DNA from 3 places in the Vibrio sp. PNB23_22_6 genome. Region 3 is predicted to be linked to each of the others. Evidence: predicted binding sites of a transcription regulator. Region 3 holds the regulator's gene; each other region holds the start of a gene.
The links. The regulator PurR, encoded in region 3, represses purine synthesis genes. The targets are predictions, from matches to a motif close to TNANGNAAACGTTTNCNTNA.
Positions count from the first base shown of each region.

Region 1: a site for PurR is predicted at 2,582-2,601, ahead of ACVA54_RS01440 (formate--tetrahydrofolate ligase). Genes of this name have one in related genera too.
Region 2: a site for PurR is predicted at 2,161-2,180, ahead of ACVA54_RS10230 (uracil-xanthine permease family protein). Genes of this name have one in related genera too.

Region 1 is NZ_JBNFXP010000001.1:328,173-335,726, forward strand. Features, by position in the region: gene ACVA54_RS01425 (flavodoxin) at 1-322, opposite strand, end outside; gene ACVA54_RS01430 (CreA family protein) at 522-995, shown strand; gene ACVA54_RS01435 (inosine/guanosine kinase) at 1,126-2,430, shown strand; gene ACVA54_RS01440 (formate--tetrahydrofolate ligase) at 2,668-4,416, shown strand; gene glgC (glucose-1-phosphate adenylyltransferase) at 4,788-6,002, shown strand; gene ACVA54_RS01450 (chitinase C-terminal domain-containing protein) at 6,085-7,554, opposite strand, start outside.
Region 2 is NZ_JBNFXP010000010.1:43,172-50,725, reverse strand. Features, by position in the region: gene envZ (two-component system sensor histidine kinase EnvZ) at 1-522, shown strand, start outside; gene ACVA54_RS10230 (uracil-xanthine permease family protein) at 597-1,988, opposite strand; gene ACVA54_RS10225 (S9 family peptidase) at 2,236-4,221, opposite strand; gene recG (ATP-dependent DNA helicase RecG) at 4,453-6,534, opposite strand; gene trmH (tRNA (guanosine(18)-2'-O)-methyltransferase TrmH) at 6,785-7,468, opposite strand; gene spoT (bifunctional GTP diphosphokinase/guanosine-3',5'-bis pyrophosphate 3'-pyrophosphohydrolase) at 7,524-7,554, opposite strand, start outside.
Region 3 is NZ_JBNFXP010000003.1:253,175-260,728, reverse strand. Features, by position in the region: gene cmoM (tRNA uridine 5-oxyacetic acid(34) methyltransferase CmoM) at 1-469, opposite strand, end outside; gene elyC (envelope biogenesis factor ElyC) at 584-1,369, shown strand; gene torR (two-component system response regulator TorR) at 1,440-2,153, opposite strand; gene torD (molecular chaperone TorD) at 2,421-3,068, shown strand; gene purR (HTH-type transcriptional repressor PurR) at 3,503-4,507, shown strand; cyclic di-GMP riboswitch class I at 4,787-4,876, shown strand; gene ACVA54_RS04295 (TfoX/Sxy family DNA transformation protein) at 4,993-5,583, shown strand; gene ACVA54_RS04290 (TVP38/TMEM64 family protein) at 5,702-6,394, shown strand; gene ACVA54_RS04285 (DUF2007 domain-containing protein) at 6,394-6,711, shown strand; gene ACVA54_RS04280 (alpha/beta fold hydrolase) at 6,746-7,549, opposite strand.

The DNA of each region.
Region 1 (7,554 bases), on a different contig from region 3:
CAAACTCAGGAACCAAAATTATCTGGGTCAAATACTCAATGATCATTTCTTGATCGCGCTGCTCGTCCCAACGCTGTGACTGAAGGATAGAGAACATCACCGTCAGTCTATGAAAATCGACAAGGAAAATATCCTTTGCTTCCAGCACATTATCTTTAGTAAGTAACAGTGATTTATCGATAACCTCATGGCTTAGCGTTTCAAGAGTTTGGAAGTAAATTTCACGCCCTTCGAGACTTTCTTTTGTCGGAAACTCCACTTCGACTAAATCATGTAGCCATGCGTTTTTTCGTTTTATGATATCTAACTGTTGTTCATTCATTTTGTTACCTTAAGTGCCACATTCATCAACCTGCAGCGAGTAAATACGGGACTTTGATTACACTACCCGTTATTGAGAGGTACATTAGCATGAAGCCTCTAACAAACCTAGCTAAACTCCTGAGGTAACGTCAAATTTTGTTTTCAGTTCGTCTGTCTGATAAATTGAACCAATTACTTGCCGATTTTAAGGATATAAAATGAAAAAACGCTTGCTTGCTTTAAGTTTAGTTACCGTCTTAGCGGGATGTGGCGATAACGAGGTTGGTGATGTATCGCTAGGTATGTTCACGATGAAAGATATTAAAATCGGCCACCTACAGGATGAGGAAGTCACTGGTGTTACTTGCCATATCGCCTCTATCGAAGCGAATTTAAGCTTATCCGATCCAAGTGACAGCTCCATATCTTGCCGTCAAACCGGTGATATTACCCCAGAAATGATAGCCAAAATCGACAAAAGTAAATCAGGAGAAGTAGTGTTTAAAAAATCAAAGAGCATCTTCTTCAAAACAATGAAAGTAAGACGCATCTTTGATCCAGAGAGCCAAACATTGCTGTATTTGTCTTACACAACCAAAGAGACCGACGGTAGCTTTAAGCACAGCTTATCAACGGTTCCACTATGGGGCACTAAAGCTTACGTAGAACCGGCTGTAACACAGGAAAAGTAATCCTAAATCGCTTGTAATAACATCAGCCCGCTGCATTTTTCAGCGGGCAAATTTCTTTGTGATTTAGGTAATGAATTTCATTTTTTTGTGATATAATTTCGTCTCTTTTTTTTCTCATTAAAGAACAAGCATGAAGTTTCCTGGTCAGCGTAAATCTAAACACTACTTCCCAACTCACGCTCGAGATCCATTAGTTAACCAAATTCGACCAACTCCGAAATTGTACCGTCCAACGGTTGTTGGTGTTGGTCAAACCATCGTAGATATCGAAGCACGCGTTGACGATGCGTTTTTAGAAAAATACAAACTAAGCAAAGGACACTCGCTCGTTCTTGAAGAGAGCAAAGCGGATGCACTATACGAAGAGCTAGTCGAAAAAGGCCTGATTACCCATCAGTACCCTGGTGACACGATTGGTAACACGCTGCACAACTACTCAGTATTGGCAGACAGCAAATCGGTGCTTCTAGGTGTGATGTCTAAGAACATCCAAGTTGGTTCATTTGCATACCGCTACCTATGCCGCACATCTTCTCGTATGAACCTAAACCACCTCCAAACGGTTGATGGTCCGATTGGTCGTTGCTATACACTCATTACTCAAGATGGTGAACGAACTTTCGCGATTAACGAAGGTCACATGAACCAACTGCTTCCTGAAAGCATTCCAGAAGAAGTATTCAAAAAAGCCTCTGCTCTTGTTGTTTCTTCTTACCTTATGCGTGGTAAAGAAGAAGATCCAATGCCAAAAGCGGTTCAGCGTGCAATCAACTTCGCTAAGAAGCATGACGTTCCTGTAGTTCTGACGCTTGGCACAAAGTACGTCATTGAAGGTAATGCTGAGTGGTGGCAGGAATACATCCGTGAAAACGTGTCTGTTGTCGCGATGAATGAAGAAGAAGGCGCGGCGTTAACCGGTGAATCTGATCCTCTTACTGCCGCCGACAAAGCACTAGAATGGGTTGATCTTGTACTGTGTACCGCTGGGCCTGATGGCCTATACATGGCAGGCTACACCGACGAGATAGTAAAACGCGAAACGACACATGATATTCTTGAAGGCTCCATTAAAGAGTTCAACAAATTCGAGTTTAGTCGCGCGATGCGTCAAGAAGACTGTAAGAAGCCAATGAAAGTGTATTCTCACATCGGCCCATACCTTGGCGGTCCACTTGAGATTAAAAACACAAATGGTGCTGGTGATGCAGCACTGTCTGCACTTCTTCACGATATGGCAGCAAACTCTTTCCACCAGAAGGAAGTACCAAACTCTGAGAAACATGAAGTACGTTGTCTAACTTACTCTTCTCTATCCCAGATTTGTAAATACGCAAACCGCGTAAGCTACGAAGTGCTTACTCAGCACTCTCCTCGTCTATCTCGAGCGCTACCAGAGCGTGAAGATAGCCTAGAAGAGACCTACTGGGATCGCTAAAAACTAAGTGCTTAGAGCAAAAAATTGGTAAAGGCCACCATTTGGTGGCCTTTTTGTTTTGATCTAACGCAGTATTTAGTGTTTTTTGTTATCATGTAGCACGCTACCGCGCATGAACTGCTTTACAGCTTTTATTTTACCAGTATCATCCCCACGCAAACGTTTGCGCAATAACAATACTGTCTATTCGATTGTTTATGTTGAAAGCGACGTGTTAGCCATTTTTTTGGAGTATCCATGCAGTCTGATATTGAAATTTGCCGAAACACACCGTTGTCTTCTATTGTGACCGTTGCTGCAAATGCTGGTCTTTTGCCGCACGAGTTCGATACACACGGAAAACACAAAGCTAAAGTTCATCCCCAATGTCTTGAACGCTTAAATACCAACCAAGATGGTAAATTGGTGCTGGTCACTGCAATTACACCTACCCCTTTGGGTGAAGGAAAAACCGTAACAACCATCGGTCTTGCGCAGGGCCTATCAAAAATCACCCCATCAGTGATGGCGTGTATCCGTCAACCATCCATGGGGCCGGTATTTGGTGTGAAAGGTGGTGCTGCGGGCGGTGGCTACTCTCAAGTTGCGCCAATGGACGAACTTAATCTTCATCTTACTGGTGACATTCATGCTGTCACAGCCGCCCATAACCTTGCCTCTGCAGCGCTTGATGCTCGCTTATACCACGAGCAACGTGAAGGCTACGATGCATTTGAAGCGCGTACCGGGCTCAACGCACTAAAAATAGACGTTGAGCGCATTACGTGGAAACGCGTAATGGACCATAACGACCGTGCGCTGCGCATGGTTAAGATTGGCCTGAACGAAGAAGGCAAAACCATCAATGGTTTTGAGCGCGAAGAAGGTTTCGATATCTCAGCGGCTTCAGAGCTAATGGCGATTCTTGCGCTGTCGCAAGACCTAAAAGATCTCCGCCAGCGTATCGGTCGTATCGTTGTTGCTTACGATCTAGATGGAAAACCTGTCACAACAGAAGACCTGCAAGTTGCTGGGGCAATGGCAGTAACACTCAAAGAGACGATTGCACCAACCTTGATGCAAACACTTGAAGGCGTCCCTACTCTTATTCACGCAGGTCCGTTTGCCAACATTGCTCACGGCAACTCTTCCATCATCGCAGACCAGATTGCACTTAAACTTTCTAGTTACGTTGTCACTGAGGCTGGTTTTGGTTCAGACATGGGCTTTGAAAAAGCGTGCAACATTAAAGCGACGGCAGCCAACCGTGCACCTGACTGTGTGGTGATTGTCGCAACATTACGTGGTTTAAAAGCGAACTCGGGTCACTACGACTTGCGACCGGGAATGGCCATTCCCGATACCATATTCAATCCGGATCCTGCAGCGTTAGAAGCTGGGTTTGAAAACCTTAAATGGCACATCAATAACGTACATAAGTATGGTATCCCTACCGTTGTCGCGATCAACCAGTTTCCACAAGATTCCGCAGATGAGTTGGCGGAGCTAACATCCCTAATCAACAGCTTCAATCCTGGTGTTAAAGTGGCAGTAAGTACGGCGTTCGGCCTAGGTGGTGAAGGCGCGATTGAACTGGCACAACATGTGATCGAGACTTGTGAGCAACCTTCTGAGTTTCGCCCTCTTTACACCAAAGACCAATCTTTAAAAGAGAAATTGATGGCCGTGTGTGAAGCAGGATATGGTGCATCGAGCATTGAGATGAGTGAGTTGGCTAAAAAGCAACTGGCAGATTTTGAAAAACTAGGCTTTGATGATCTCGCCGTGTGTATTGCCAAAACACCATTGTCTATCACCACAGATTCTGCGATTAAAGGTGCGCCAAGCGGGTTTACTGTGCCTATCCGCGAGCTACGCTTATGCGCTGGTGCAGGTTTTATTTATGCGCTTTCCGGTAACGTGATGACCATGCCAGGCCTTCCAGATAAACCTGCATTTATGAACCTTGACCTAGACGAGCATGGCAATATTGTTGGTTTGTCATAATCTATCAGAGAAGATCACTAGTATTTCTTTCTTCCATTCATTCTCCTTTTAATAGTTCATACTAAAGGATAGCTTTGTACCCAAGTGGCTTCATCAAGGCACTTGGGTACTGATCGTCATAACACAGACTTCCTCACCAACTATCGCCCCAATACAGTGCAAGACAAGGTGATCATCCCCTAAATTAGTGCAATTGCCTGATGTCCCCTCTCTACCACATTGATTTTGCTTAATACACTCTATGGCTCGATTCTTGAACTAAAGTTTAAGAAATGGACATTCGATTACCAATTCATCGTGCAGATTTAGGATAAACCCACTCCCCGGGTTTAATGCTGTTTCGAAAATAATACAAGGGAAAGGGAAGATTTATGCAAGATGCACTCGCAGTAATTTTGGCCGGTGGAATGGGCTCTAGGCTAAGCCCCCTTACTGATGACAGAGCCAAGCCTGCCGTACCATTTGGTGGTAAGTACCGAATCATTGACTTCACACTGACTAACTGTCTTCATTCAGGTTTACGAAAGATTCTCGTCCTGACACAGTACAAATCACATTCACTGCAAAAACACCTTCGTGACGGTTGGTCCATATTCAACCCTGAACTTGGTGAATACATCACGGCCGTACCTCCGCAGATGCGCAAAGGTGGAGCATGGTATGAAGGGACGGCCGATGCGATCTACCACAATATGTGGCTGTTATCTCGTAATGATGCGAAGTACGTCGTGGTACTTTCTGGTGATCATATCTATCGAATGGATTATGCAGCCATGCTAGAAGAGCATAAAGAGAATGGTGCAAAACTCACGGTTGCCTGCATGGATGTTCCTGTAGAAGAGGCCTGCGCCTTCGGCGTCATGGGGATCAATGAAGATGGTCTGGTCCAGTCCTTTGTAGAAAAACCTGATCAACCACCAACTCTCCCTGAGGACTCAACGAAAAGCCTTGTTTCTATGGGAATCTACATTTTCGATATGGACGTTCTGCAAGTTGCACTGGAAGAAGATGCCAAATTGGAAACTTCAAGCCATGACTTTGGTAAAGACATCATTCCGAAATTGATCGATACCGAGTCCGTTTACGCCTACAAATTCTGTGGTAGTAAAGGTCGAGTAGACAAAGATTGCTACTGGCGTGATGTGGGCACTCTTGATTCTTTCTACGAGGCGAATATGGATCTACTAGAGCCAGTCCCACCAATGAATCTCTATCAGCCCAACTGGGCAATTCGTACCTACGAGGGACAATTTCCACCAGCACGTACCGTCTCTTCCGCTACGGGGAATGAAGGTATTTTTATTAACTCCATTATTGCAAATGGTGTGATTAACTCCGGAGGCTCTGTGCAACATTCTGTGATTTTTTCAGATGTTAGTATCAACGACAGCGCTACTATTGTCGATAGCATTATCTTTGACAACGTTGAAGTCGGAGAAGGTTGCCAGCTGGTTAGCTGCATCATCGACAAACATGTGAAGATACCACCTCATACCCAAATTGGAATCAATAAAATTGAAGATGCTAAACGCTTCCATGTTTCCGAGAAAGGCATTGTTGTAATACCAGAGGACTACGAGTTTTAGCGCTTCAGATGCCTGAATTAAAGCAGCAAAAATAAAGCGCGCGATGTACATCGCGCGCTTTTTCATCTCCATTTAATTTGGATTAGATATTACACACTGTTGACCAACTACCATCACTACCTGGTTCCGATGCTGTCCACCAGTTCGCCTTGTATACCACACCGTTATGAATCACTTTATCACCTTGGTTTGCGTGGCTTGGGTTACCTTGCCAATCTGTTTGAGGGAAGTCTGGGTAAGTGACCAGTCCAGCCGTGTCACAAGTACCAGGTTCCGCACCGCCAGTGCCAGTGCCAGAGTTTAGCTCACCGATTGGTAATTCTGGTTGCTCAAACTTGAACGCAAACTCTTTACCACCAGAAATCACCGTGTAATTAGCAGGACCAGAGATTGGTAGGTAGTAAACCATATCAAGCTCGTAACTCCCTCCCTCAGGCAGGTCTTTCCATGCAGGTAGAGAGAAGGATGCGCGGTGCATTACACCGTCCAAACCACCGATGTTGTTTGCACGAGTATGCCCAGACGCAATCACACTGAGGCCACCACCAGACTGATCTTTGGCGTTATCCGGTGCAGATACAGGAATATCGAACTGGAACTCTGTACCGCCAGGAATCGCTTGACCCGTGTTGTTTGTGAACGTGATCTTCGGATTAATTGGGTAGTTTTGGTCACCCACTTTGAAGCCACCAATACTCACTGCGATGTCGACTGCTTCTGTCGGGATAGTACCTATTGCGATCTTGTTGCCGTAAGGCGTTGCAGACTTAAACTTGTCGTAAATAGCTTTAGTCATAGTGTTACCCATGTGGTACTCACCATTACCAGCCGCACATGCCTGTTCAGTTGCATCAATCGTCGTACGGTTACCGTTCGCGTCGAGTACGTAACAGCTATAGTCACCTGCTAGTTCCCAGAACATGATACCGCCGATTTCTTTATCGATAACGTAGTCTGCTTTCACTTCAACTGACGCTTTGTCTTCTGTTGACAGGAATACGCTCTTCTCTGCGTTCCATAGCCATGGTGCTACTGCAACATCATCGTAGTTACGCGTGTACGTACCCACCAATTGGTCTGATGGTTCGTTTACTGGATCTAGACCGTACGCTTGAGCGTAAGAACCCCAAATGCCTTTCTCTAGGTTCTTCGCGTGCCATATTGGGTTAGAACCAGCGCCCATTTCGTTACCTTTAGGGTCAGTATCGTGCCACATGTTATCGATACCTAGAGCACCGTGACCACAGTTGTTCTTCTCGCCTTCACCTGTACCTGGTGCACACTCAGTTTGGTTAGGTAGCGCAGCTCGGCCCCAAAGACCATTTTCACCACCTGTTACACCTTGCCAACCACGGGTGTAGTAAGGCACACCAATGTTAATGCGACCAGCAGGCATTGAACCACGGAAGTAATGATACGCCCAGTCAGTGTTCAAGTAACCAATACCACCGTATGCAGCCGTGCCGTAAACGTTCCACTGAGCGAGCTCTGAATCTTTACCTGTATCGAACAGTGCCGCGTTGTGGCCAACGTGATCGTTCCAGGCACCATG
Region 2 (7,554 bases), on a different contig from region 3:
GGCATCATCAGCGATACTGAAGAGTGTAATGAGATCATCAGCCAGTTTATGGACTACCTCAAGCCGGTAAATAAAGAATCGTTTGAGCAGGTGGACATCAATACCATCACTAGCGATGTCGCGACGTCGGAAGGGGGTTATGAAGTCGAAATCGAAACTGAGTTCAACCCAACGATGCCGACCGCCAAGGGCAGCCCAATCGCAATTAAACGCGCGGTGAGTAACCTTGTGGTCAATGCTCTGCGTTACGGTAATGGCTGGGTGAAAATCAGTACTGGCGTGACTGCGGACAAACAGCTGGTGTGGGTGTGCGTTGAAGATAATGGTCCGGGTATCGAGCAATCCCAAATTGCGCGTTTGTTTGAACCTTTCACTCGTGGCGATACGGCGCGAGGCAGTGAAGGGACGGGGTTGGGCCTAGCTATCGTGAAGCGCATCGTTAGTCAGCATTCAGGCTCGGTTGTGGTGCGTAACCGCAGCGAAGGCGGCTTAATTGCACAGATCAGTTTCCCTACCAAGTAATCTTTTCTCAAACGCTTCCAATAAAAAAGCCCAACCTATTGCTAGGTTGGGCTACCCGATAATCCTAGGCAAGGTTAGGATTTTTGTCCCTCTTGAGCAACGAGCTCATCTTCCTCTTCCAATTTCTCTGGAAGCAACAGGTTCAATACGATCGCAGTGATACCGCCAGCGGCGACACCGGTTGAAAAAATGCTCTTAATGAATTCCGGCATAAACTGAAGAATTTCCGGTTTTTGTGCGATTCCCAACCCCATTGAGAATGACAGTGCCATGATCAGGACAGCACGGCGGTCTAACTCAACACGAGAGGTGATGCGTACACCTGCTGCCGCGATCGTACCGAACATCACAATCGTTGCTCCGCCAAGCACGGGTTCAGGAATCAACTGCACGAAGCTTGCGACCCCAGGGAATAGCCCGAGAATAACCAAGATACCCGCAATGAAGTAACCCACATAACGGCTTGCAACGCCCGTTAGCATAATGATGCCGTTATTTTGGCTGAAGGTAGAGTTTGGGAAGCTGTTGAATACGGCTGCGATTGCTGAGTTGAGGCCATCGGATAAAACACCGCCCTTAATACGTTTCATGTAGACCGGGCCTTTTACTGGCTCGCCGGACACTTCAGACGTTGCGGTGATGTCGCCAATCGCTTCTAGTGCGGTAATGAAGAAGATCAGCACTAATGGAATGAACAGTGACCAGTCGAAGCTAAGGCCGTATTGCATTGGAATCGGTAGCGCAATCAGCTCTGTTTTACCGAACTTAGCGGTATCGACCATGCCCATAAAGTACGCCATCACATAGCCGACTAGCATCGCAATCACGATAGAAGCAACGCGTAAGTATGGGTTTTTAGAGCGGTTTAGTATCACGATCAAGCCAAGCACGGTACCGGCTAGCGCGAGTTTATCTAAGCTGCCAAATGTACCATCACTCATCGCTGCGTAGCCGCCGCCCATCGATACTAAGCCCACTTGGATTAGGGTTAGGCCGATAAGCGTTACGACGATCCCTGACACTAAGGGGGTAATAATGCGGCGTGCGTGTTCTAGAACGCGAGATAAGAACACCTCTGCCAATGAGGCGACCAAAATAGTACCGAAAATGGCCGCCATCATGGTGTTGATATCAGCCCCACCGGCTTTAAGCGACAATCCTGCACCAATAATTGGACCTAAGAAGTTAAAGCTGGTGCCTTGTATTGATAACAAGCCAGAGCCAATAGGGCCAATAGTACGAATCTGAATGAATGAAGATACCCCGGATGCAAATAAGGACATGCTGATGATGGTGTTGGTTTGGTCTGCTGGCACCCCCAATGACTGACATATGATCAGAGATGGGGTGATGACCGCAACGAACATCGCCAATAGATGCTGAAGTGCCGCAAAAAGAGTTTGAGGTAGTGGTGGACGATCGTTTAACTGATAGACCAGTTCCGAAGCTCGGTTTGAAGTTGTCATTGTTTGTCTCGCTAGTCGCAATAGTTCTTGCCCAGAGCTCGCTGAATGGGAGTGCTGGGTGGAGTTGACGTTATTGCCTGTGATTGCTGTTAATCAGTGTCAACTCAGGTTGGTTTGATGTGACAAGGCGCACATCATCAATTTTGAGCGCGATTATAGAGGGATTTATTTGAAAGGCAAACGTTTGCTTGTGTAAAAAAAGGCGATAACCGTGCAGTTATCACCTTTTGATGTTTAAGTTAGCTGATTAGTTCTTCAGATGCTTGTCGAAGAAATTGAGCACATGAGCATAGTATTTTGCTCGATGCTCATCTTTGTAAAAACCATGCCCCTCATCATCAAGCACAAAGGACTCATAAGGGTAGTTGATGTTGTCTAATGCTTTGGCCATCGCATTAAAGTGCTCAATTGGCGCGCGCTGATCTTTACCACCGTGAACCAGTAGAATCGACGCTTTCAGCTTATCGACATTGTGCGTAGGGGACATCGCTCTTAGGGTTTTAGGATCCGTACCAAGAACCTTAGTTAAAAAGCTAAGTCCCATTTTACTATCTGGGACATCTCCTTCTTTGAACATCAGTTCAAGGTCGTAGACACCTGCGCTCCCAACGGCGCATTGAAACAGTGCTGGCGCGACGGTTGCTGATTGCAAGGCGCTGTATCCACCAAAGCTACCACCAGAAATACAAATTCTGTTCTTATCTGCGATCCCTTCTCCGATGATGTACTTGGTCGCATCGATAATGTCATACTGGATGTTGGTTCCCCATTTTCTATAGCCCGCTTCTTCAAATTGTTTACCAAAGCCACCACTTCCGCGGAAGTTAACTTGTAATACCGCATAGCCATGCTTTGCAAGGAATTGGTTTTCTTCCGTAAAGCCCCACCAATCTCTTGGTCCATGCGGCCCCCCATGTGGGTTGACGATGAGTGGTAGGTTTTTGGCTTCTGAGTTCGGTGGAAGGGTGAGGTAACCTGTGATGTTCTTACCATCACGACTGGTAAATTCGATTGGCTTCACTTCTGCCATTTGTGCTGGATCTAACCATTCTCTTGCGGAGAATAGGTAGCGTATTTCTTTTGGCTGTGTTGTAAACAGGTAGTAGTCACCTGGGTTTCTATCATTAAACGCCATGATAACGTAAGCATCGCCAGCGTCGGTTTCACTGACTAATCTGACTTGGTGTCCCGGTAGGGAGGTTAATATTTGCTGTAGGTATTCACTGCGCTTGTTTTTGGGATCCACAAAGGCATAGGTTGGGTAATCACTCTCAAACTCTACCGCATAAAGCTGCTTTGAGTCAGGATCTAGCCAAAACGCTTTAGGATCGACGGCGCTATCTGATGCAACTTTGGTGCTTTCACCTGTTTTAAGGTTTAAGTGATGTACCGCTCTTGGCTCGCCACTATGGCTGACCGCTGCATAAACTGCGTCTTGATTTTCAGAAAAAGAGATAGGGTAGAATTCTTTGAAACTTTTCAATGACTTAATGTTATCTGAGATTTCCCATTGGCCGTTGACACGGTAATAAAGTTCAACCTCATCCTTGCTGTTTCGGCCAGAAACAAAGCGAACGTCGCCATCATGGTCAGTAAGAAAACGGCTAAAACCAACCGGAGAAGTGGTTATCTTAGAGCGCCGCCCATTGTATACGTTAACGCGATAAACCTCTCTAGGCGCTTCCATATTGAAGCTATATTCTCCGAAAGGTAAGGAAGAAACCAAGATATGGCGATCGTCATCAGGTAAAACATCCATGACTTCACCATAGGCTCGCACGATAGAAGAGGCGCGTACAAGTCGGCTGGATTTTGGTGGGTTGTAGCCAAAGATGTAGGCGTATTTTTTTCCGTCTACGTTAGCGGAGACTAACTCACCATAGTTCACTGGAGCTGTCGACCAACTCTTTAAATATTCTTTGGAGGCAACGACGCGCTCGTTGTTGATCCAATAGTAATCGCCCACTTGTTCATTGCCATTGAAACGTAAAACGCTGCTAGGTTGCATGGTTTTACTGTCGAGTATGACCAAAGCATCTTTACCATCGATGCTGGATTCGAACGCTAAGTGCTTTCCGTCCGGAGATATTTTGGGGTTGAAATAAGCAGAGCTTTTGGCAAACAGTTCTGCGGATTTGAGAATGGAATCCTGTCCATCTTGAGCCGCAAAGGATGCCGTGTGAGTAAAGCCAACTAGCGCTGCACTAGCGGCGAGCAAAGTACTTTTCTTCATGCATCTATCCTTGATGACATTGATTTCTTGATTGAATGTTAGGTACGAAGACCTTGAGGTAATATTTTGACTAATTTGAAGTATCTAAATTGTCGTAATTATTGAATAAAGTCGAGTGGTGTTTTATTTAATGAGAGATAGATTGGTGAAATAAATGTATATGAAACCAGTCTTACAGAATTCCATCTGTAAGACGTGTCATCCACATAAGGGTTGTTCAATAGATACGGTTTACGCTTTGGAGTAAATATCGCGCTCACCAAGCCAGCGATCGATGATGGCACTCGCATTGTCTGGGTAAGTATCATGAATATGGCGAGCAATGCGCTGAACTTCTGGAATTAAGCGCTGATCTCGCACTAAATCGGCAATTTTAAAGTCTGCCAAGCCGGTTTGCTTGGTTCCTAGTAGTTCACCCGGCCCACGAATCTCCAAGTCTTTCTGTGCAATCACAAAGCCATCGTTGCTTTCACGCAGTACGCCTAAGCGTTTCTGGGCGGTTTTCGATAGGGGAGAGTGGTAGAGGAGCACGCAGTGGCTGGCAACTGAGCCTCGCCCTACACGACCTCGTAATTGGTGTAGTTGAGCCAGGCCTAATCGCTCTGGGTTTTCGATGATCATCAAGCTAGAGTTTGGTACGTCCACGCCGACCTCAATAACGGTGGTTGCGACGAGCAGGTGCAGCTTGTTGTCTTTGAAATCTTGCATTACCGCTTGTTTCTCTGTCGGTTTCATGCGTCCGTGCACTAGACCAATTTTTACGTCGGGCAGTTTACGTTGCAGCTCTTCGGCGGTGTCGGCGGCGGCTTGAGCTTCCAGCACTTCGGATTCATCAATCAAGGTACATACCCAATACGCTTGTTTGCCTTCGTTTAAGCAGGCATTGCGCACACGTTCGACGATGTCATCACGTTTGGTGTCAGGGATCGCCACGGTTTGAATGGGTGTTCGCCCTGGTGGCAACTCATCAATCACAGAGGTTTCCAAGTCAGCGTAGGCGGTCATCGCTAACGTCCGCGGAATCGGCGTTGCTGTCATGATGAGCTGATGTGGATAAGCGCCTTGTTTCGCGCCTTTCTCGCGCAACTCCAAGCGCTGGTGGACACCAAAGCGGTGCTGTTCATCAATGATGACCAAAGCGAGATGATGGAAATCAACATGTTCTTGGAATAGGGCGTGAGTACCCACTACCATTTGTGCTTCACCACTGGCAATGCGTGCCATCTCGGCTTCTCTAGCTTTGCCTTTGAGCTTGCCCGCGAGCCAACCAACTTGAATGCCCATTGTTTTAAACCAGTTGGCGAAGTTCGTTGCGTGCTGCTCAGCAAGCAGTTCGGTCGGTGCCATCAAGGCGACTTGGTAGCCATGTTCGATGGCTCTGACGGCGGCTAAAGCGGCAACCAAAGTTTTACCTGAGCCCACATCACCTTGCACTAGGCGCATCATTGGGTGGGCTTTTTCTAAGTCGGCTTCAATCTCTTTCACCACTCGTGCTTGCGCATTGGTCGGTGAAAACGGCAGCTGTGCTAGCAAGTTCTTTTTGAGCTTATCGCAAGGAGGGAGTGGCAGCGCCACATCTTGTTGGCCTTTACTGCGTACCGCCAGCATAGAAAGGTTTTGCGCCAATAACTCTTCCATGATCAGGCGAATTTGTGCAGGGTGTTTACCTTGGTCAAATTCATCTAAGTTGATGTTTGGTGGTGGGCGATGGATGGTGTGCAGCGCTTGCGACATGGTGATTTGGTGATTGTACAAGCCAGATGGCAGCAACTCTTGTACCGCCGCTTTGTCGAGTAGAGCCAGTGCCTGCTGGGTAAGATTACGCAGGGTGATTTGACGCAGCCCATCAGTGGTTGGATAAACCGGTGTTAAGCTTTGCTCCACATCGGGCTTTTGTTCGCTAGCATAAAATTTATAGTCAGGGTGAACAATCTCTAGGCCCATACCGCCACGCTTAATCTCGCCGTAAGCATGCACTAACTTACCTTGCGAGAAGTTGTTTTTCATTGCGGCGGTGAAGTTGAAAAAACGCAGTGTGATGGTGCCATTGCCGTCACTGATTTTTACCGTCAACATTTTACGCTTGCCGAAAATGGTATCGACAGCCATGACCTTGCCTTGCACAGCAGCCCAAAGGCCAGCATGCAGCTTGATTATTGGGTAAATGCGCGTGCGGTCTTCGTACCGTAAAGGAAGATGGAATAGCAGATCTTGAACCGTATGTAAGCCGACCTTGGCCAGTTTTTCTGCGACTTTAGCGCCAACCCCAGACAGTGAGGTTAAAGGAATAGCAGATAACAGTTGGGCAGACATAATGGGCTCAAGAAAATGGTTAACATAGCAGTATGTTAACCATGGAGCTGTGTTTTTGTACAGGAAAAAATAGGTAAGTCTTCATGAGGAGTAGGATTTCGCTGCCCCGTCATTCCGAGGAGCCGGAGCGACATCAGGAATCTACTTGTCGCTAGTGTGCCAGCGAAGTTAACGCCAGTAACATTAGTGCACTCAGATAGTCGATCCTGAATCACGCTCCTTCGTCGCTGTTCAGGATGACAAGAGTTGATTATTTACTTTGCATCTCTTTCCACCACGCTTCATCGGCCACGATTTGGCCTTCATCATCGAGTTGTGGGTAATCAAGCCCTTTACGTTTTGCAACTTTCGCCAATACCGGATGGCCACGCTCAAATAGAATGCGGTTGATGGTCTCTTTTGGCAGTGTGCTTTCTTCTTTATCGTACATGCCTGCTGCTTGGCGTTGACGCTGCGCTTCATACAGAATCACAGCGCTGGCGACGGAGACATTCAAAGACTGCACCATACCGATCATTGGAATAATGATGTCTTGATCAGCCAGTTTTTTCGCTTGTTCTGATGCCCCTATTTTTTCGCTGCCCAATATGATTGCGGTTGGCTTGGTGTAGTCGATGTCACGAAAATCAACCGCTGTGTCTGACAGGTTGGTGACCAACACTTGCATGCCTTGCGCTTTGAGCTCGGTGATGGCCGTTTCAATCGAGCGATGCGTCTCGACCTCTACCCAGTTACGCGCACCTGCGGAAGTGTGGGTGAGTGTGCGCATTTTATCAGGCCAGATAGCATGAACTTTGTGTAATCCAGTTGCGTCGGCAGTGCGGATCACGGCAGAGACGTTATTGGGCTTATGTACTTCTTCAAGGCAAAGAGTCAGATCGGTCTGGCGTGCGGTAAGGACTTGATGGATGCGGTTGTAACGTTCTAGATTCATAGTCAATTTGGGATATAAAAAATCGCCACCCAGTTTGAGTGGGTGGCGATAAAGGTTAGTTCTTTCTGCGTCTGACGCGTGTCGCC
Region 3 (7,554 bases):
CGTGGTGGTTATAGAACATTACCGAAGCAATGCCTCCCGGTTTTACTTGTTCCAATACTGTTTCGAGAGCGGCTTTAGGATCAACCAACCACTCCATCACTGCATGGAACATAACAAGATCCACCTGCGCTTCCATATGCTCGCCAATGGACTGGACAGGTGAATGAATCAGGCGATACTGCTCAAGCAAACCATTTTTTTCAATATCCTGTTTCGCTAGTTGCAGCATTTCCGAAGATAGATCACATAAAGCAACGTGATGTCCGAGCTTAGCAAGCTTTTGCGACATTTGTGCCAACCCACCGCCTGCATCAAGTACATCAAGAGCTTGCTGGTCAGCGCCTAATTCACTTAGAATCTGTAGAAAATCTTCCCATACAATGATTTGCCGGATCTCCCCTTTATCGGAGCCGTAAATATTTTTTGCAAATTTGTGGGCGATATCGTCGAAATTGCGGTCTTCTGTCACTTCTGCTGAGTTATCATAACGGATTGTGCCGCTATTCTGGCACAAGGAAAGCAGGAATAAAGAGGGTCAACCTCATTTTTATTATCAATTGATGTTTTTTCGGACTATTTATGTATGTTTGAGCTGAAAAAAGTAGTGACCGCTCTGGTCATGCCCTTGCCCGCACTGCTACTGATAGGGTTATTAGGTCTTGCGCTTATCAGTTTTACCACCAAACGCAAAACAGGATGTTTTGTTGTTCTCCTCTCTTTTGTCGGTATTTTCCTAGCGGCCTTCCAACCACTATCAACGAAACTCTTGATGCCATTAGAGCGAGAGTATAAAGCGTTTTTACCGTCATCTGAAACCGTAGACTACGTTATGGTATTAGGTAATAACCATGTCGTCGATGATGAGATCCCACCCACTTCTCAATTAAGTCGTACCGCGCTGATGCGTTTAACTGAAGGTATCCGTATTTTGCGTATGTACCCAGGAGCAAAGCTGATTCTGTCTGGTTACGCTGGCGGGTCTGAGATAAGTCACGCCCGTATGATGGCCAACGTTGCTCTGGCACTCGGTGTGGCTAAACCTGATATCATTTTATTAGAGGACGCAAAAGACACCTGGGAAGAAGCGCGACAAGCGGCTGCGTTTGTGAAACAGAAAGAAGTGGTTTTAGTGACCTCTGCTAGCCACATGAAACGGGCTCTGTATGAGTTCAATGCGGCAGGAATCAAGCCAACCCCAGCCGCTACGAACTATCTTGCTATCGATGAAATTCATCAACCTTGGCATAAATACTCACCAAAAGCACAATACTTGGAACAAACTGAAATTTATTGGCATGAATACCTTGGTGGTTTATGGCAAAAACTGCGTGACACAGTTGGGCAAACCCCAATGGTTGCAAGCCAATAAATCGAGTAAGTAAGAATCACAAGATAGAAAAAAGGAGAGCCCATGCTCTCCTTTTTCTTTACGACTTAGCTTAGTCACCTGCAAACATGTAGCCTTCACCATGGACGGTCACAAAAATTTGTGGGTTCTTCGGATCAAACTCCATCTTAGCGCGCATACGTCGAATTAATACATCGATAGTACGATCATTTGGCGCATCCACTCGGTGGCTGATCATATTCAAAATACGTTCTCGGCTTAATACCTGATTTGGATATGAAGACAAGGCAACCAAAAGCTCATATTCAGCTTTGGTCAGTTTCACTGGCTCACCGTTGCGACTTAGCGCACGACGCTGGATGTCAAATGTCCACTCGCCAAAACGTACAATGTGTTCTTCATTGCTTTCTTTTTCTGCTTTTTGAGAGCCATTGCGAGCAGCAGAGATGCGCCACAATAAGTTCTTAACTCGAACCAATAATTCCCTTAGTTCAAAAGGCTTTGTCACATAATCGTCTGCGCCCATTTCTAGGCCAACGATTTTGTCAATGCTATCCGTGCGTCCTGTCACTAATATGATGCCGATGTCTGACTGGCTGCGTAATTCACGCGTAAGCATAAGACCATCTTCACCGGGCAAGTTAATATCCAACATGATAAGATCAACGTCACCATCTTGAAGCACCTCGCGCATTTCTGCGCCACTTTCTGCTTCACTGACTTTGTAACCTTCATTTTGGAAATAGCCCGCAAGCTTACTGCGAGTTACAACATCATCTTCTACGACCAATACGTGATAGCTCATTTACACCACTTTCTGTCTTCTTTATATTCCAAGACGTATTCTATTCATAACTAGTAACATTTCTAGTCATAGATACATAAAAAAGCAAGATTTTGCGATTTTATTGATTCAAAGCAAGCTTATTTGTAGCCATTAACAAAAGAGCATATTCTTCCACAAGGCATCATAATTATAGTTACTGCTATTCATTTTAATTGTTTACACTTAAGGAAATATTCTCAAGTGACTTCAAGATGCCGTTTTAAGAGCATCATTCAGGAGCAAAAAATGCAAGAAGTGAAAGCTTTTAATGAAAAACGTGCCGAAATTTACTGGTGGTTTTCTAGCCTGTTCGCCAAAGAACTGACCGAAAAAGAACTAGAGACTTATCATAGTGTTGAAATTCGAAGCTTTTTAGCTGGTTTAGGTGAAAATAAATCCCTTAAACCAGCCGTAGACTCGCTTGTGGACGCTTTAAACCGCTTACAAGATCGTGAAGATGCCCAATTAGAACTTGCCGCAGACTTTTGTGAACTTTTCCTTAAAACAGAAAAACATGGCGCCCTTCCATACGCATCGATGTATATTGGTAAATCTGGACTGTTAAACGACAAGCCAGCAGAAGAAATGGAAAAACTGATGGCCGATTTTGGTGTTCAAGTGGACGTAAATCTCAAAGAGCCCGCAGACCATTTAGCCGTTGAGTTAGACTTTTTGGGTAACATGATCATCCGCTCTAACGAACTCGAGCAAGAAAAGCATATGGAAGAAGCATTCACCAAACAGAACGATTTCATTCAGCAACAGCTGTTAACTTGGTTACCGCCATTTGCTGCCAAGTGTAAACAATTCGATGAATTTGGCTTCTATGTTAGCGTTGCACAACTATTAATTGCATTTTGTAAACTGGACAGCAATTACCTTCTTGGTGAATAATTGCCGTCTATTTTGGGGAGTTCAGAGCTCCTTATTTGTTCGTTCAGTTTTAGTCTGGCGTAGAAAAGCCTTTTCATTTCGCAGTTAAAATGTGACTTGAAATACACAAAACCACAGCTGAAAACATTGCCAGCGTGCTCGCATCAGTCTAAAATGTGAACGCAAACGATTAAATATGATTTATATGTAAACCGCTGAAATATAGCGGTTTTTGTGTTTTATTAACATCATTGCTGATCCATTCCTTATTGTAACTAAAAGGAATAATACTCTCAGCAACGAATGTTGCTACAAACCTTTATTATACCGATTTCGGAACAACCACTGCCTGAACTATTGAGTACTACTTTCCTCATAACACTCGGTTTGCGCAGATACTAAGCGTAAGGTTGTATTCACTACGGTATTAAGTAGCTCGATACAGGACATCATTTATGGCCACTATAAAAGACGTTGCTCGCTTAGCCGGCGTTTCTACCACAACAGTTTCGCACGTAATTAATAAAACGCGCTTTGTTGCAGAAACAACCCAAGAAAAAGTAATGAAAGCAGTTGATGAACTAAATTACGCGCCAAGTGCTGTTGCCCGCAGCTTAAAGTGTAACTCAACCCGTACTATCGGCATGTTGGTAACACAATCAACAAACCTATTCTTCTCTGAAGTTATTGACGGTGTTGAAAGCTACTGTTACCGCCAAGGATACACACTGATCCTATGTAATACTGGTGGTATCTATGAGAAGCAACGTGACTATATTCGAATGCTGGCAGAAAAGCGTGTTGATGGCATTTTAGTGATGTGCTCGGATTTAACCGAAGAGCTACAAGAAATGCTGGATCGCCATGCTGATATACCAAAAGTTGTCATGGACTGGGGCCCAGAAAGCTCAAAGGCGGATAAGATCATCGACAACTCTGAAGAAGGTGGTTACCTAGCAACGAAGTTCCTGATTGACAATGGTCACACCGATATTGCATGCCTAAGCGGTCACTTTGATAAAGCAGCATGTAAAGAGCGTATTTCTGGTTTTCGACGTGCAATGGCTGAAGCAAAGCTACCAGTAAACGAAGAGTTAATTCTCGAAGGTAACTTCGAGTGTGATACGGCAGTACTTGCTGCAGACAACATTACGGCAATGGATAAACGCCCTACTGCGGTATTCTGTTTTAACGATACCATGGCATTAGGCTTAATGAGCCGTCTACAACAAAATGGCATAAAAATCCCTGATGATATCTCAGTGATTGGCTATGACAATATTGAGCTTGCGGAGTTCTTCTCGCCTCCTCTAACGACTATTCACCAACCAAAAAGACGTGTTGGTAAGAATGCGTTCGAGATTTTACTAGAGCGAATCAAAGACAAAGAACACGAAAAACGCATTTTTGAAATGCAGCCTGAGATTGTGGTTCGTAACACCGTTAAGAAATTGAACTAACTCCCCCTCAAGTTTATAAAGCGCTCTTCGGAGTGCTTTTTTTATTTCGTAAAATGAAATTTTTTAAGCATTTCACATTACTTATATAATCAAAAGCTAAGATAAATTGCTGTTTTAACTAACTTGTTGCCCATTTCCTACATCAAGCTTTTGTATGGCAAGTAGACATTTCAAAATATGAAATTAGACACATTAAGATGGCACCATTAGTTGAATAGAGATCACACTTTAGTGTTTGGAACGTGATGTTAATGCAATATACGAAGTATTCTCCTCTTGTCACGCACAGGGCAAACCATTCGAAAGGATGGGACGCAAAGCCTCCGGCCTTAACCACTAAATATAGTGAAAGGTAGCGGGGTTACCGATGGCAAATATGCATTAAGTGAGTTTACCCTTTAATGACATTGTGTCTGCATGCATTTGCTAATCTCTCGGACCTGATTTTTGGTGGCGTAATATTAATTACACCGAGATAACACACCATGGATAAACCGATACTCAAAGACTCAATGAAGCTGTTTGAGGCACTTGGTACGATCAAGTCGCGCTCAATGTTTGGTGGCTTCGGGCTTTTCGCTGATGAAACGATGTTTGCACTCGTTGTGAACAATCAACTTCATATTCGAGGAGACCAAAAAACTTCATCTGACTTCGAGACTCAAGGATTAAAACCGTACGTCTACAAGAAACGTGGATTCCCCGTAGTGACGAAATACTATGCTATTTCTGATGATTTGTGGGAATCGACTGACCGCTTGATTGATGTTGCTAAGCTATCTCTAGAGACGGCTAAGCAAGAAAAAAAGCAACAAGCGAGCACTAAGCCAAACCGTTTGAAAGATCTTCCTAATCTACGCTTAGCGACTGAACGCATGCTAAAGAAAGCAGGCATCGATTCCGTCGAAGAGCTAGAAGATGAAGGTGCCTTAAATGCTTACAAAGCAATTCAAGATACGCATACCTCTACGGTAAGTATTGAGTTGCTGTGGGCGTTAGAAGGGGCAATCAACGGTACGCATTGGAGCGTTGTGCCTCAGTCTCGTAGAGAAGAGTTGATGTTCGCGCTTTCATAACGCGCGATTCAGCATGACATTGAGTAAAAACCGCAGTTTTGATACTGCGGTTTTTTTTTGAAATTTTTTCTTCTTCCATTCTGTCTTATTATCTAAGCTGCGAAATGGAGTAACGACAATGAATAAAAAACTGATTTTAGGTCTGTTCCTACTTGCGACGGTCATCTTTCTAGGGGTGAGCTTCAGCCAATATTTAACGTTAGAAAACGCAAAAGCACAGCAAGAGGCTTTGAATACGTTTATTAACCAGAACTTCGCTTTCGCTGCAGCGACGTATTTCTTTGCCTACATCGCAATTACGGCGTTCTCGATCCCTGGCGCCGCTGTTGTTACTCTGCTTGGTGCTGCTCTATTCGGTTTCTGGGCTAGCTTATTACTGGTTTCTTTTGCCAGCACCATAGGTGCTACCATCGCCTTCTTAAGTAGCCGCTATCTATTGCGTGAGTGGGTGCAAAGTAAGTTTGGCAATAAGCTAAGTGCTATTAACCATGGTGTTGAAAAAGACGGGGCATTTTACCTATTTTCACTGCGCCTCATTCCCGTGTTCCCCTTTTTCTTAATCAATCTACTGATGGGCTTAACGCCAATGACGGTGGTTCGATTCTACTTAACCAGTCAAGTTGGTATGCTGCCAGGAACGGCCGTCTATCTCAATGCAGGTACTCAACTCGCAACCATAGATAGTCTGTCCGGCATTATGTCTCCAGCAGTATTGGCGTCATTTGCATTGCTTGGGTTATTCCCTATCATCGCAAAATGGGTCATGAATAAAATCCGGCCAGTTCAGGGGCAACCGAATGGAAACGTTTAATGAAGATATATATCGCTCAAAACCCCACTGAAGCCCACATCGTCTGTGAACTACTCAAAACGGAACACATTGTTTGTGAAGTGCGAGGTGAAAACCTGTTTGGTTTAAAAGGTGAGCTGCCATTTGGTGATGATACTGACCCGTATATTTGGCTTTTACATCCAGAGCAAAAGCTGAAAGCCTCAGTGATACTTGAAGAGTATCGCAAACAAGCAGAACCAACTTATCTAGATTGGCAGTGCCCGCAGTGCTTAGAGCAAAATGAAGGGCAGTTTGGAGCTTGCTGGCACTGCGGATATCAAATAGGGGAACCATAACGGTTCCCCTACTCTTTTGTCCCTTCAGCTGAGATTAAGCCGTTAGGCGCTGCTGCTTAATAAACTCTATTGAGTGTTGGTTAAAATCGTCAGGTCGTTCTACGTTGCATACATGACCACAGTTTGGGATCTCCCGCAACGAACTCAGCTTGTGGGCTGCTACCATCTCTTTTACGGGCTTGATAAACATATAATCCCGATCTCCCATCAAATAAAGCGTCGGAATCGGCAGTTCTTTATCTTTGAAATATCTCATTAGTGGGTTCACATCGGTGGCTAAAATGAACCAACGTTTAAACTCTTTTTGACACAACTTCTTCGCTTCACGAATAAATAGGTGGCGAGATTCACGCTGGTTCTTTTGTGGCATCACGACATAAGCAAACAACTTGTACAACCACATGTAGGGCAAAATATGTTTACCAAGATTACCTAACGTCACCAAAATTTGTGAACGTGTGTTTAATCGCGTCACGGCCCCACCTAACACCATCGAACACACACGCTCAGAAGCAAGCTCTGCTAAATTCCGTACAATGATGGTCCCAAGTGACATGCCGACAAAATGTGCCGATTGGATTTTTAAATGATCCAACACTTTCAAAATATCTTGCGTCACGGCAGTAAAGGTATAACGGCTTGTGATCAGCTCTTTAAGTAATTGGTTTGACTTTCCATGTCCTCGAAGGTCAATCAACAGCAAATTAAAGTGCTGTTTATACGCTTTGATTTGTTTAAACCATATTGAAGAACTGCCACCAGCACCATGTACGAAAACGACCCACTCGTTGCTAGTAGGGTGCAGATAGGTTTTGTGGAACAAGATTGGCTGAGTCATGCGTC